DNA from 2 places in the Thermosyntropha tengcongensis genome. Region 1 is predicted to be linked to the other one. Evidence: predicted binding sites of a transcription regulator. Region 1 holds the regulator's gene; the other holds the start of a gene.
The links. Region 1 encodes HrcA, which represses chaperone genes, less so after heat shock. Its sites were predicted from a motif close to TGTTAGCACTCNNNNNNNNNGAGTGCTAACA; they were not measured.
Positions count from the first base shown of each region.

Region 2: a site for HrcA is predicted at 2,437-2,467, ahead of groES (co-chaperone GroES). Genes of this name have one in related genera too.

Region 1 covers NZ_AP042437.1:1,599,512-1,603,936, reverse strand. The annotation lists gene hemW (radical SAM family heme chaperone HemW) at 1-1,113, shown strand, start outside; gene hrcA (heat-inducible transcriptional repressor HrcA) at 1,207-2,232, shown strand; gene ACZ42E_RS07695 (TCP-1/cpn60 chaperonin family protein) at 2,245-3,807, shown strand; gene grpE (nucleotide exchange factor GrpE) at 3,824-4,423, shown strand.
Region 2 covers NZ_AP042437.1:1,784,219-1,788,643, reverse strand. The annotation lists gene moaA (GTP 3',8-cyclase MoaA) at 1-875, shown strand, start outside; gene moaC (cyclic pyranopterin monophosphate synthase MoaC) at 878-1,357, shown strand; gene ACZ42E_RS08590 (MOSC domain-containing protein) at 1,370-1,810, shown strand; gene ACZ42E_RS08585 (MogA/MoaB family molybdenum cofactor biosynthesis protein) at 1,810-2,298, shown strand; gene groES (co-chaperone GroES) at 2,509-2,799, shown strand; gene groL (chaperonin GroEL) at 2,831-4,425, shown strand, end outside.

The DNA.
Region 1 (4,425 bases):
TTCTGCCTCCGCAAATGCAGCTACTGCGATTTTTATTCGGAAACTGTTTTTAATGAAGAGACTTTAAACAGCTATGTAGAGGCTCTGCTTAAAGAAATAGAAATATTTGAAGAGGGAAAAGATTTGAATTTTATTTCTGTTTATATAGGCGGGGGAACGCCTTCCCTGCTTGAGGGTAAGCATGTTGAGGCACTTTTAAAAAAAATAAGGAGCAGATTTGTTTTAAAAAAAGATGCTGAAATAACTCTGGAAGCTAATCCTGCTACTTTAGATAAGGGCAGGATTAGCCGTTTTTATGAGGCGGGAGTTAACCGTTTTTCTATAGGAGCGCAGAGTTTCAGGGATGAGGAACTTAAAATTCTGGGCCGGGTGCATACGGAAAAAGATATTTTACAAACGGTAGAAGCTTTAGACGGTCTGGGGATAAAAAACTATAATCTTGATCTTATTTACGGCATTCCGGGGCAGACGGCAGAGAGTTTTGAATACAGCCTGAAAAAGGCGGTTTTTTGCCGTCCTGCTCATATTTCAGCCTATCTTTTGCAGCTGGATGATTCTGTTCCTATGGCAGAGGCGGTTAGGAAAGGTGTTTTTACCCTGCTTTCTGACCAGGAAGAACATGATTTATATTATATGGCTATTGGTTATCTTGAGGAACAGGGATATGAACAATATGAGCTTGCTAACTTTTGCCTGGATGGGTTCTTTTGCAGGCATAATCTCGTTTACTGGAGGGCAAACGAGTATATAGGCCTGGGAGCTGGAGGGGTAAGCTATATTGAGGGAAGACGTTTTATGAATTTTCCTTCGGTAAAGAAATATATGCAAAACCTGCATAAAGGCCTGCTGCCAGAGAGAGAAGAGCTTGAATATATGGCTACCAGGGAAGAAAAAGCAGTTGATGCTATCATATTGGGCTTGAGGTTGTGTCAGGGAGTAAATCTTGAGGAGTTTAAAGAACGTTTTGGAATAGATATAAAAGAAAAGTATAAGAATATAATACGGAAGTATGAAGAAGAAAAACTGCTTGCTGTGAAGGATGGATACATGTATCTTACGAAAAAAGGCTATTTTCTTTCTAATGAAGTTTTAAGGGGATTTATAATAAGTTGAGGTATGCTTGACAAAGAATATATGAGGTGATATTTTTTTAGTAAATACTGATTAGCACTCAATAAAGGAGAGTGCTAACAGAGGTGATGAGAGATGACCCTAGATGATAGAAAAAAACTTATCCTGGAATCTATAATTAAGGATTATGTGGAAACGGCAGAGCCGGTAGGCTCCAGGGCGGTAGTAAAGAAGCACGGGCTTAATATAAGTGCAGCTACTGTACGCAACGAAATGGCCGACCTGGAAGAAATGGGCTATTTGGAACAGCCTTATACTTCGGCAGGAAGGATTCCTTCCCAGTTAGGCTACCGGTATTATGTAGATTGTATGATGCAGAAAGAGACTTTGTCTGATGAAGAGATTGAGCTTTTGCAGAAGATACTGCGGGATAATATACATGAGTGGAATGAGGTAATTGAAAAGGTAAGCATTTTTCTGGCGCAGGCTACCAGTTACGCTTCATTTGTAATTTTTCCTTCCCTTTCTTTTAGCAAATTTAAATATTTGCAAATTTTGCCCATTGAAGATCACAAGGCATTAGTCATTGCCGTTACTGACAGTGGGCTTATAATGCACCGCAAGATAGAAGTTACGGAAAATATTGCCTCTTCTGATCTGGAAACCATATCCAAGGCCTTCAATAAGGTTTTTGGAGGAAGAAAACTTAATGAAATAAGCAAGACTGACCTTATGCTTATAAGGGACAGTTTAAGAAGGCGCAAAAAAGTTATTGACAGGGTACTGGATGCCGTAGAGTATATGCTGGCCGGTTCCAAAGAGGAAAAGATAGCCATAAGCGGTACCTTGAATATCCTTAATGAGCCTGAGTTCAAAGACCTGGAAAAACTGAAGAAGATACTGGCCATTTTAGAGGAAGATGTACTGCTTCGAAGCCTTATTCCCGAAGATGTGAAAGAAGAGGTGGAAATCCGCATCGGTACCGAGAATAATATTGAAGGCATAAAAGAAATCAGCATAGTAGTTTCTGGTTACCATACCCTGGGACAAAAAGGGAAGATAGGTGTAATAGGCCCTATACGCATGGAATACTGGAAAGCAGCCGGTACAGTGGAAACGGTGGGCAAGGTGCTGGAACAGATTTTGAAGGATAAGTTTTAACTGGAGGTAGTAATGAGCGATAATCTTTTGTCATCCAATCAGCAGGTAGATGATAAACTGCAAACCTTACTTCATAACGCCGGTGCTGCACGTGCTATTTCCCAGGTGGTAGAAGGCACGATAGGGCCTAAAGGCCTTGATATAATGATGGTTGACCGTTTTGGGGATGTAGTTATAAGCAATGATGGAGTAACCATTTTGAAATTTATGGAAGTAAACCATCCTGCTGCCCGGATGATAATAAATACTGCCCAGGCGCAGCAGTCGGAAGTTGGGGATGGTACCACCACCACTACTATAATAGCAGGTGCTCTGGTGGCTGAAGGCTGCAGCTATGTGCTAAAAGGGGTACCGGTAACCAAGGTTATCGAAGGCATCAACTATGCAGCAGCCAAAGCTGTGGAGCTTATAGAGAAACAGACGGTAAAGATAGAAGATATGGAAGATGATTTGCTTTTTAATGTAGCCTGTATAGCGGGAAGAGGCCAGAACGATTTGGCCTCCCTTGTTCTGCAGGGAGCCAAACTGGTAGGAATAGAAAAGCTTAAGGAGAAAGATTACAAATTTGCCGAGGCGGTTTTGGCCCGGGAACTGGCGGAAAATGAAGTCTTTAAAGGTATTGTCATAAATAAGGAACCTTTGAATGATGGGATGCCCCGGCTAGTAGAAAATCCAAGGATTCTGGTTATTGATGATGCACTGCAGCCGGTTGATGCGGAGCATGAAGTGATAAAAACCGATGCTGGCTTTCAGTATTACATAAAGGCCAGGGAGGAGTATGAAAGGAATCTGCACCGCATATGTGACGCGGGAATAAATGTAGTTGTCGTGGACCGCTCGGTTGATGATTTGGCAGAACAGATTTTTACTGAGCGAGGGATACTTGTTTTTTCCCGGGTTTCTTCCAGCCAGATAGATAACCTGTGCCGGCATACCGGGGCTAAGAAAGTAAAAAGGGCAGTTTTGAAAAGGGATATAGAATCTATAAAGTCCTATACCGGGACAGCCAGATTGGTAAAGGTTGACCAGAAATTGAAACATGCCTGTTTTTATGAGGGAGGAGGAGAAAACCGGGCTACCGTTATTGTAGGTGCTGCTACCGAGGAAGTTGTGGAAGAAAGAGAGAGGATGGCTAAAGATGCCGCTTCTGCCCTGCAGGCAGCTTTAAAGGGAGGGGTAGTGCCGGGAGGAGGAGCTGTTGAGGTATGGCTGGCCGGGTGTATGGAGGAGTACGCTAAAAAAATTGAAGGAGTAGCTTCTTTTGGGGTTTTGTGTTTTAAGGAGGCTTTGCTTAAGCCTTTTTACTGTCTGGCAGCCAATGCAGGCTTTAATCCTCTGGAAAAATTGGGAGAAGTGATGGGAGCTCAAAATCGGGAAAAAAATCCAGCTCTTACCTTTGACAGTGATAGCGGCAAAATTATTGATGCTTTTAAGAAGGGGATTGTAGATCCAGCTCCTGTTAAGATTCATGCCATAAAAGCGGCCAGTGAAGTGGCAGTAGCCATTTTGCGCATAAATACAATTATAAGGATGAAAGATGATGCCTTAAGGAAAAATGAGCTGAAAACCGAGTAAAGAGGTGAATTTTTAGATGCCGGAAAAAGAGTTGAATGAGGAAAATGTAATAAATGAAAAAGCTGAAGGGCAAGAAGAGATAAAGGAGGTAGGAGAGGAGGAAAAAAAAGCAGACAGTGAAGAGGAAACAGGCGGCGAAAAAAACGATGAGATGGTAAGGCTGGAAGAAGAGCTGAAAGCTAAAGAAGAAGAGGTAAAGAAATATTATGAGCTTTATTTAAGAGCTTTGGCTGAGCTTGATAATGTGAAAAAGAGAGCGGCCAGGGAGAAGGAAGAGTACATAAAATATGCTTCTCTCCCTCTTATAAAAAAGTTTCTAGGCGTAATTGATGATCTGGAGAGGGCTCTTACTGCTTCTCTTTCCAATCAGGATTACCAGAGCTTGAGCAAAGGTTTGGAAATGGTGGTCAAGAAAATGCATAAAATCATGGAGGAAGAAGGGGTAGAGCCTATCGAAGCGGTAGGTAAGCCTTTTGATCCTCAGTATCATGAAGCATTTGCTGTAGAGGAAAACAGTGAATATCCATCTGACACTATTATTGAAGAAATGCGCAAGGGGTATGTAATGCACGGCCGGGTCATAAGGCCGAGTTTAGTTAAAGTAAATAAGGGTTAGTT
Region 2 (4,425 bases), 180 kb from region 1:
TTAGTCATAAAGGGATTTTGAGTTTGGAAGAGCTGGCCTATCTTGCCAGGATAGCGGCTATGGTAGGAATAAAAAAGGTGCGGCTTACTGGAGGAGAGCCTCTGGTCAGACGGAATATTGAAAAACTTGTTGAATATATTGCCGGAATACCGGAAATAGATGATATTGCCCTTACTACCAATGGCATAAGGTTCAAGGCTTTGGCAGACAGGCTTAAAGAAGCGGGCCTTAAGCGGGTAAATTTCAGCCTGGACAGCCTGAAAGGGGAGAGGTATTACTATATTACAAGGGGTGGAGATATTAGGCCTGTTAAGGAAAGTATATTTAAAGCTCTGGAATTAGGCTTAAATCCGGTAAAAATAAATACCGTAGTTATAAAAGGCTTTAATGATGATGAGATAATGGATTTTGCTTCTCTGGCTTACAGGTATCCTCTGCATATAAGGTTTATTGAGTTTATGCCGGTAGGGGATCTTCTTTTCTGGCATAAGGACAAGCTGATTAAGAGTGAGGAAATAAAATCACAAATAGAGAAAGAGTTTGAGCTTACCGTTCCTGAAAAAATTGCGGGAAGCGGCCCGGCCAAGTATTTTAAGATAAACGGTGGACAGGGGTCAATTGGCTTTATAAGCCCCATGAGCAATCATTTTTGTCATGAATGCAACCGCATCAGGCTTACAGCTGATGGCAAACTAAGAGGATGCCTTTACGGCAAGGAAGAAGTGGATTTGTGGGAAGCCATGAAAAAGGGAGCTTCTGATGAGGAAATGGTTTGCCTTTTTATGGAAGCCATTAATAATAAGCCAATCAGACATAAAATGAATGCTGGCTGGGGAGCAGAAAATGAGCGCAAAATGTATCAGATAGGGGGATAAAAGTGGATTTTACCCACATTAATGAACAGGGCAGAGCTAAAATGGTGGATGTCACCTGTAAAGCTGATACGGAAAGGCTGGCTGTGGCACAGGCCCGGGTGGTCGTGAGGCGGGAAACCCTGGAAAAGATTAAGAGCGGTGGCCTGAAAAAGGGGGATGTTTTAGCAGTGGCCCAGGTAGCAGGGATAATGGGGGCCAAGAAGACTTCTGATATTGTTCCCATGTGCCATCCCCTTATGCTTACGGGTGTAGATATAAATTTTGTGCTGGATGAGGAAAACAGTGAGATAATAATAACTTCCGAAGTAAAAACAACCGGTAAAACAGGAGTGGAAATGGAAGCCTTGACGGCAGTAAGCATTGCTGCCCTTACTGTTTATGATATGTGTAAGGCAGTAGACCGCTGGATGAAGATTACAGATATAAAGCTTATCGAAAAAAAGGGAGGCAAAAGCGGGCATTTGATAAGAGAGGAAGATTAAGGGGGATTTGGTTTGAGAGAAGGAGTTTTATATTCTATAAGCATAAGTCCGGAAAGAGGACAGCTGAAGACAGAAGTCCCTGAGGCCAGGGTGATTGAGAATTATGGGATTGAAAACGATGGGCATGCTGGCGACTGGGACCGGCAGGTTACCTGCCTTAATAAAGCCAGTGTGGATAGAGTGAATAAGGAATATGGGCTTAATGTGGGACCGGGAGGATTTGCCGAAAATCTTCTGATCGAAGGGATAGACCTGGTAAGTATAGGGGTAGGCGGAATGCTTAAAATCGGTTCTGATGTTGTCTTAAAGGTTATGCAGATAGGAAAAGAAGATCATCCCAGTGTTGTTACCAGAACTTATGGGGGGATAACCCTTCTACCCTATGAAGGATTGTTCTGCAGGGTGATAAAGGGAGGAATTATCCGCAAAGGGGATAAGGTTGAGGTGTTATGATGTACAGGACAGGCATTTTAATAATGAGCGACAAGGGATCTAAGGGAGAGAGGGAGGATTTGAGCGGAAAAGCTATAAAGGAAATACTGGGGGAAAAGTATGTTTGTGAATATTATGCCATACTACCGGATGAAAAGGAGATTATAATTGATAAACTCAAATATGCCTGTGATGAACTAAGGCTGGATCTGGTTTTAACTTCGGGAGGAACTGGTTTTTCTATGCGGGATGTTACCCCGGAAGCTACCAGTGAAGTGGTGGAGAGATTAGTTCCTGGCATTCCGGAAGCTATCCGTTTTTACGGCCTTCAAAAAACCCCCCGGGCCATGCTGTCAAGAGGAATAGCAGGAATAAGGGGGAAAACCCTGATTATTAACCTTCCCGGAAGTGTAAAAGGGGTAAGGGAAGGCCTGGAAGCTGTCCTGCCGGCTTTAGAACATGGGCTTGATATACTTAAAGGAGAAGATGGAGAATGTGGGCAGCCTTGATAATTTATTAAAAACTATGATTTTTAAAGGTATAAAAAGAAAAAAGAAGGAGCATAATATAAATCGGAAATATTGGGCAGATTTAATAAGTGTTGTTATTTGAAAGCTTATTAAGTCTTGCCTAATATTATAGATAGCGATTAGCACTCGCACTTAATGAGTGCTAACAACAAACGGAGGAAAAAACTAAATATAAAAGGAGGTATACCTGTGAAGATTCAACCGTTAGGAGATCGTCTGGTAGTTAAAGTAGCCGAAGTAAAAGAAGAAAAGACTAAGAGCGGACTTTATGTTCCGGATACTGCCAAAGAAAAACCGCAGGAAGGCGAAGTTCTGGCAGTAGGCCCAGGAGCACGCAATGATAAAGGTGAAAGAATGCCGATGGACATCAATGTGGGCGACAAGGTTATTTTCTCCAAATATGCAGGAACCGAAGTAAAGATTGATGGTGAAGAATACCTTATACTCTCAGAGCGGGATGTTCTGGCTATAATTAAATAATTACCAGCAGAAAAGGAGGTAAAAGTAGATGATTGCAAAGGAAATCAAGTTTGGCGAAGAAGCTAGAAGGGCTTTGGAAAGAGGAGTAGACGCATTAGCTGATGCGGTTAAGGTTACTTTAGGTCCTAAAGGAAGAAATGTAGTATTGGACAGAAAGTTTGGTTCTCCTACTATCACCAATGACGGTGTTACTATTGCACGTGATATAGACCTCAAGGATCCCTGGGAAAATCTGGGATGCCAGCTGGTTAAAGAAGTTGCCACCAAGACTAACGATGTAGCTGGAGACGGAACTACTACGGCTACTGTTCTGGCACAGGCTATGATTAAAGAAGGCCTTAAGAATGTAGCTGCTGGTGCCAATCCGATGATAATGAAGAAAGGAATTGAAAAGGCAGTTAAGGCAGTAGTGGAAGAAATCAAGAGAATAAGCAAACCGGTTGAATCCAAGGAAGCTATTGCCCAGGTTGCCTCTATTTCTGCCAGTGACCCGGAAATCGGACAGCTCATCGCTGATGCTATGGACAAAGTAGGAAGAGACGGAGTTATTACGGTGGAAGAATCCCAGTCTGTAGGAACTTCTCTCGAAGTAGTTGAAGGAATGAGCTTTGACCGCGGATACATCTCCCCCTATATGATCACCAATGCTGAAAAAATGGAAGCTGTTTTAGAAGAACCCTATATCCTCATTACTGACAAGAAAGTTTCCTCTATACATGAAATTCTGCCTGTATTAGAAAAAGTTGTACAGACCGGCAAACCGCTTCTTATCATAGCTGAAGAAGTAGAAGGAGAAGCTTTGGCTACTATCGTAGTTAACAAATTGAGAGGAACCTTTACCTGTGTAGCTGTAAAAGCTCCTGCTTTTGGCGAAAGAAGAAAAGCTATGCTTGAAGATATAGCTATACTTACTGGCGGTAAAGTTGTATCCGAAGATATGGGAGCTAAACTGGAAAATGTAGACCTTGACATGCTGGGCCGTGCCCGTCAGGTAGTAGTAAAGAAAGAAGAAACTATCATCGTTGACGGCGCTGGTTCTGAACAGGCTGTAAAAGACCGTATTGCCAACATCAAGATGCAGCTTGAAGAAACCGAATCTGAATATGACCGTGAAAAACTGCAGGAAAGAATGGCTAAACTGGCTGGTGGGGTAGCTGTAATCCATGTTGGTGCTGCTACTGAAACCGAGCTTAAAGAAAAGAAACACCGCATTGAAGATGCTTTAGCTGCTACCAAGGCTGCTGTAGAAGAAGGTATTGTTCCGGGTGGCGGGACTGCTCTTATCAATGCCATGAAAGTGCTGGACAGCCTTGAAGCTGAAGGAGATGAACTTACCGGAATTAAGCTGGTTAAGAAAGCTATGGAAGAGCCGCTGCGCCAGATTGCTAACAATGCTGGTGTAGAAGGTTCCGTAGTGGTAGAAAAGGTTAAAGAAGCTGCTCCTGGCATAGGCTTTAATGCCCTTACCGGAGAGTATGAAGATATGATTGCTGCGGGAATTATTGACCCGGCAAAAGTAACCCGTTCTGCAATCCAGAATGCTGCAAGTATTGCGGCTATGCTGCTTACCACCGAGGCCGTAGTTGTAGAAATTCCGGATAAGGATGAAATGAAAGCTATGACCGG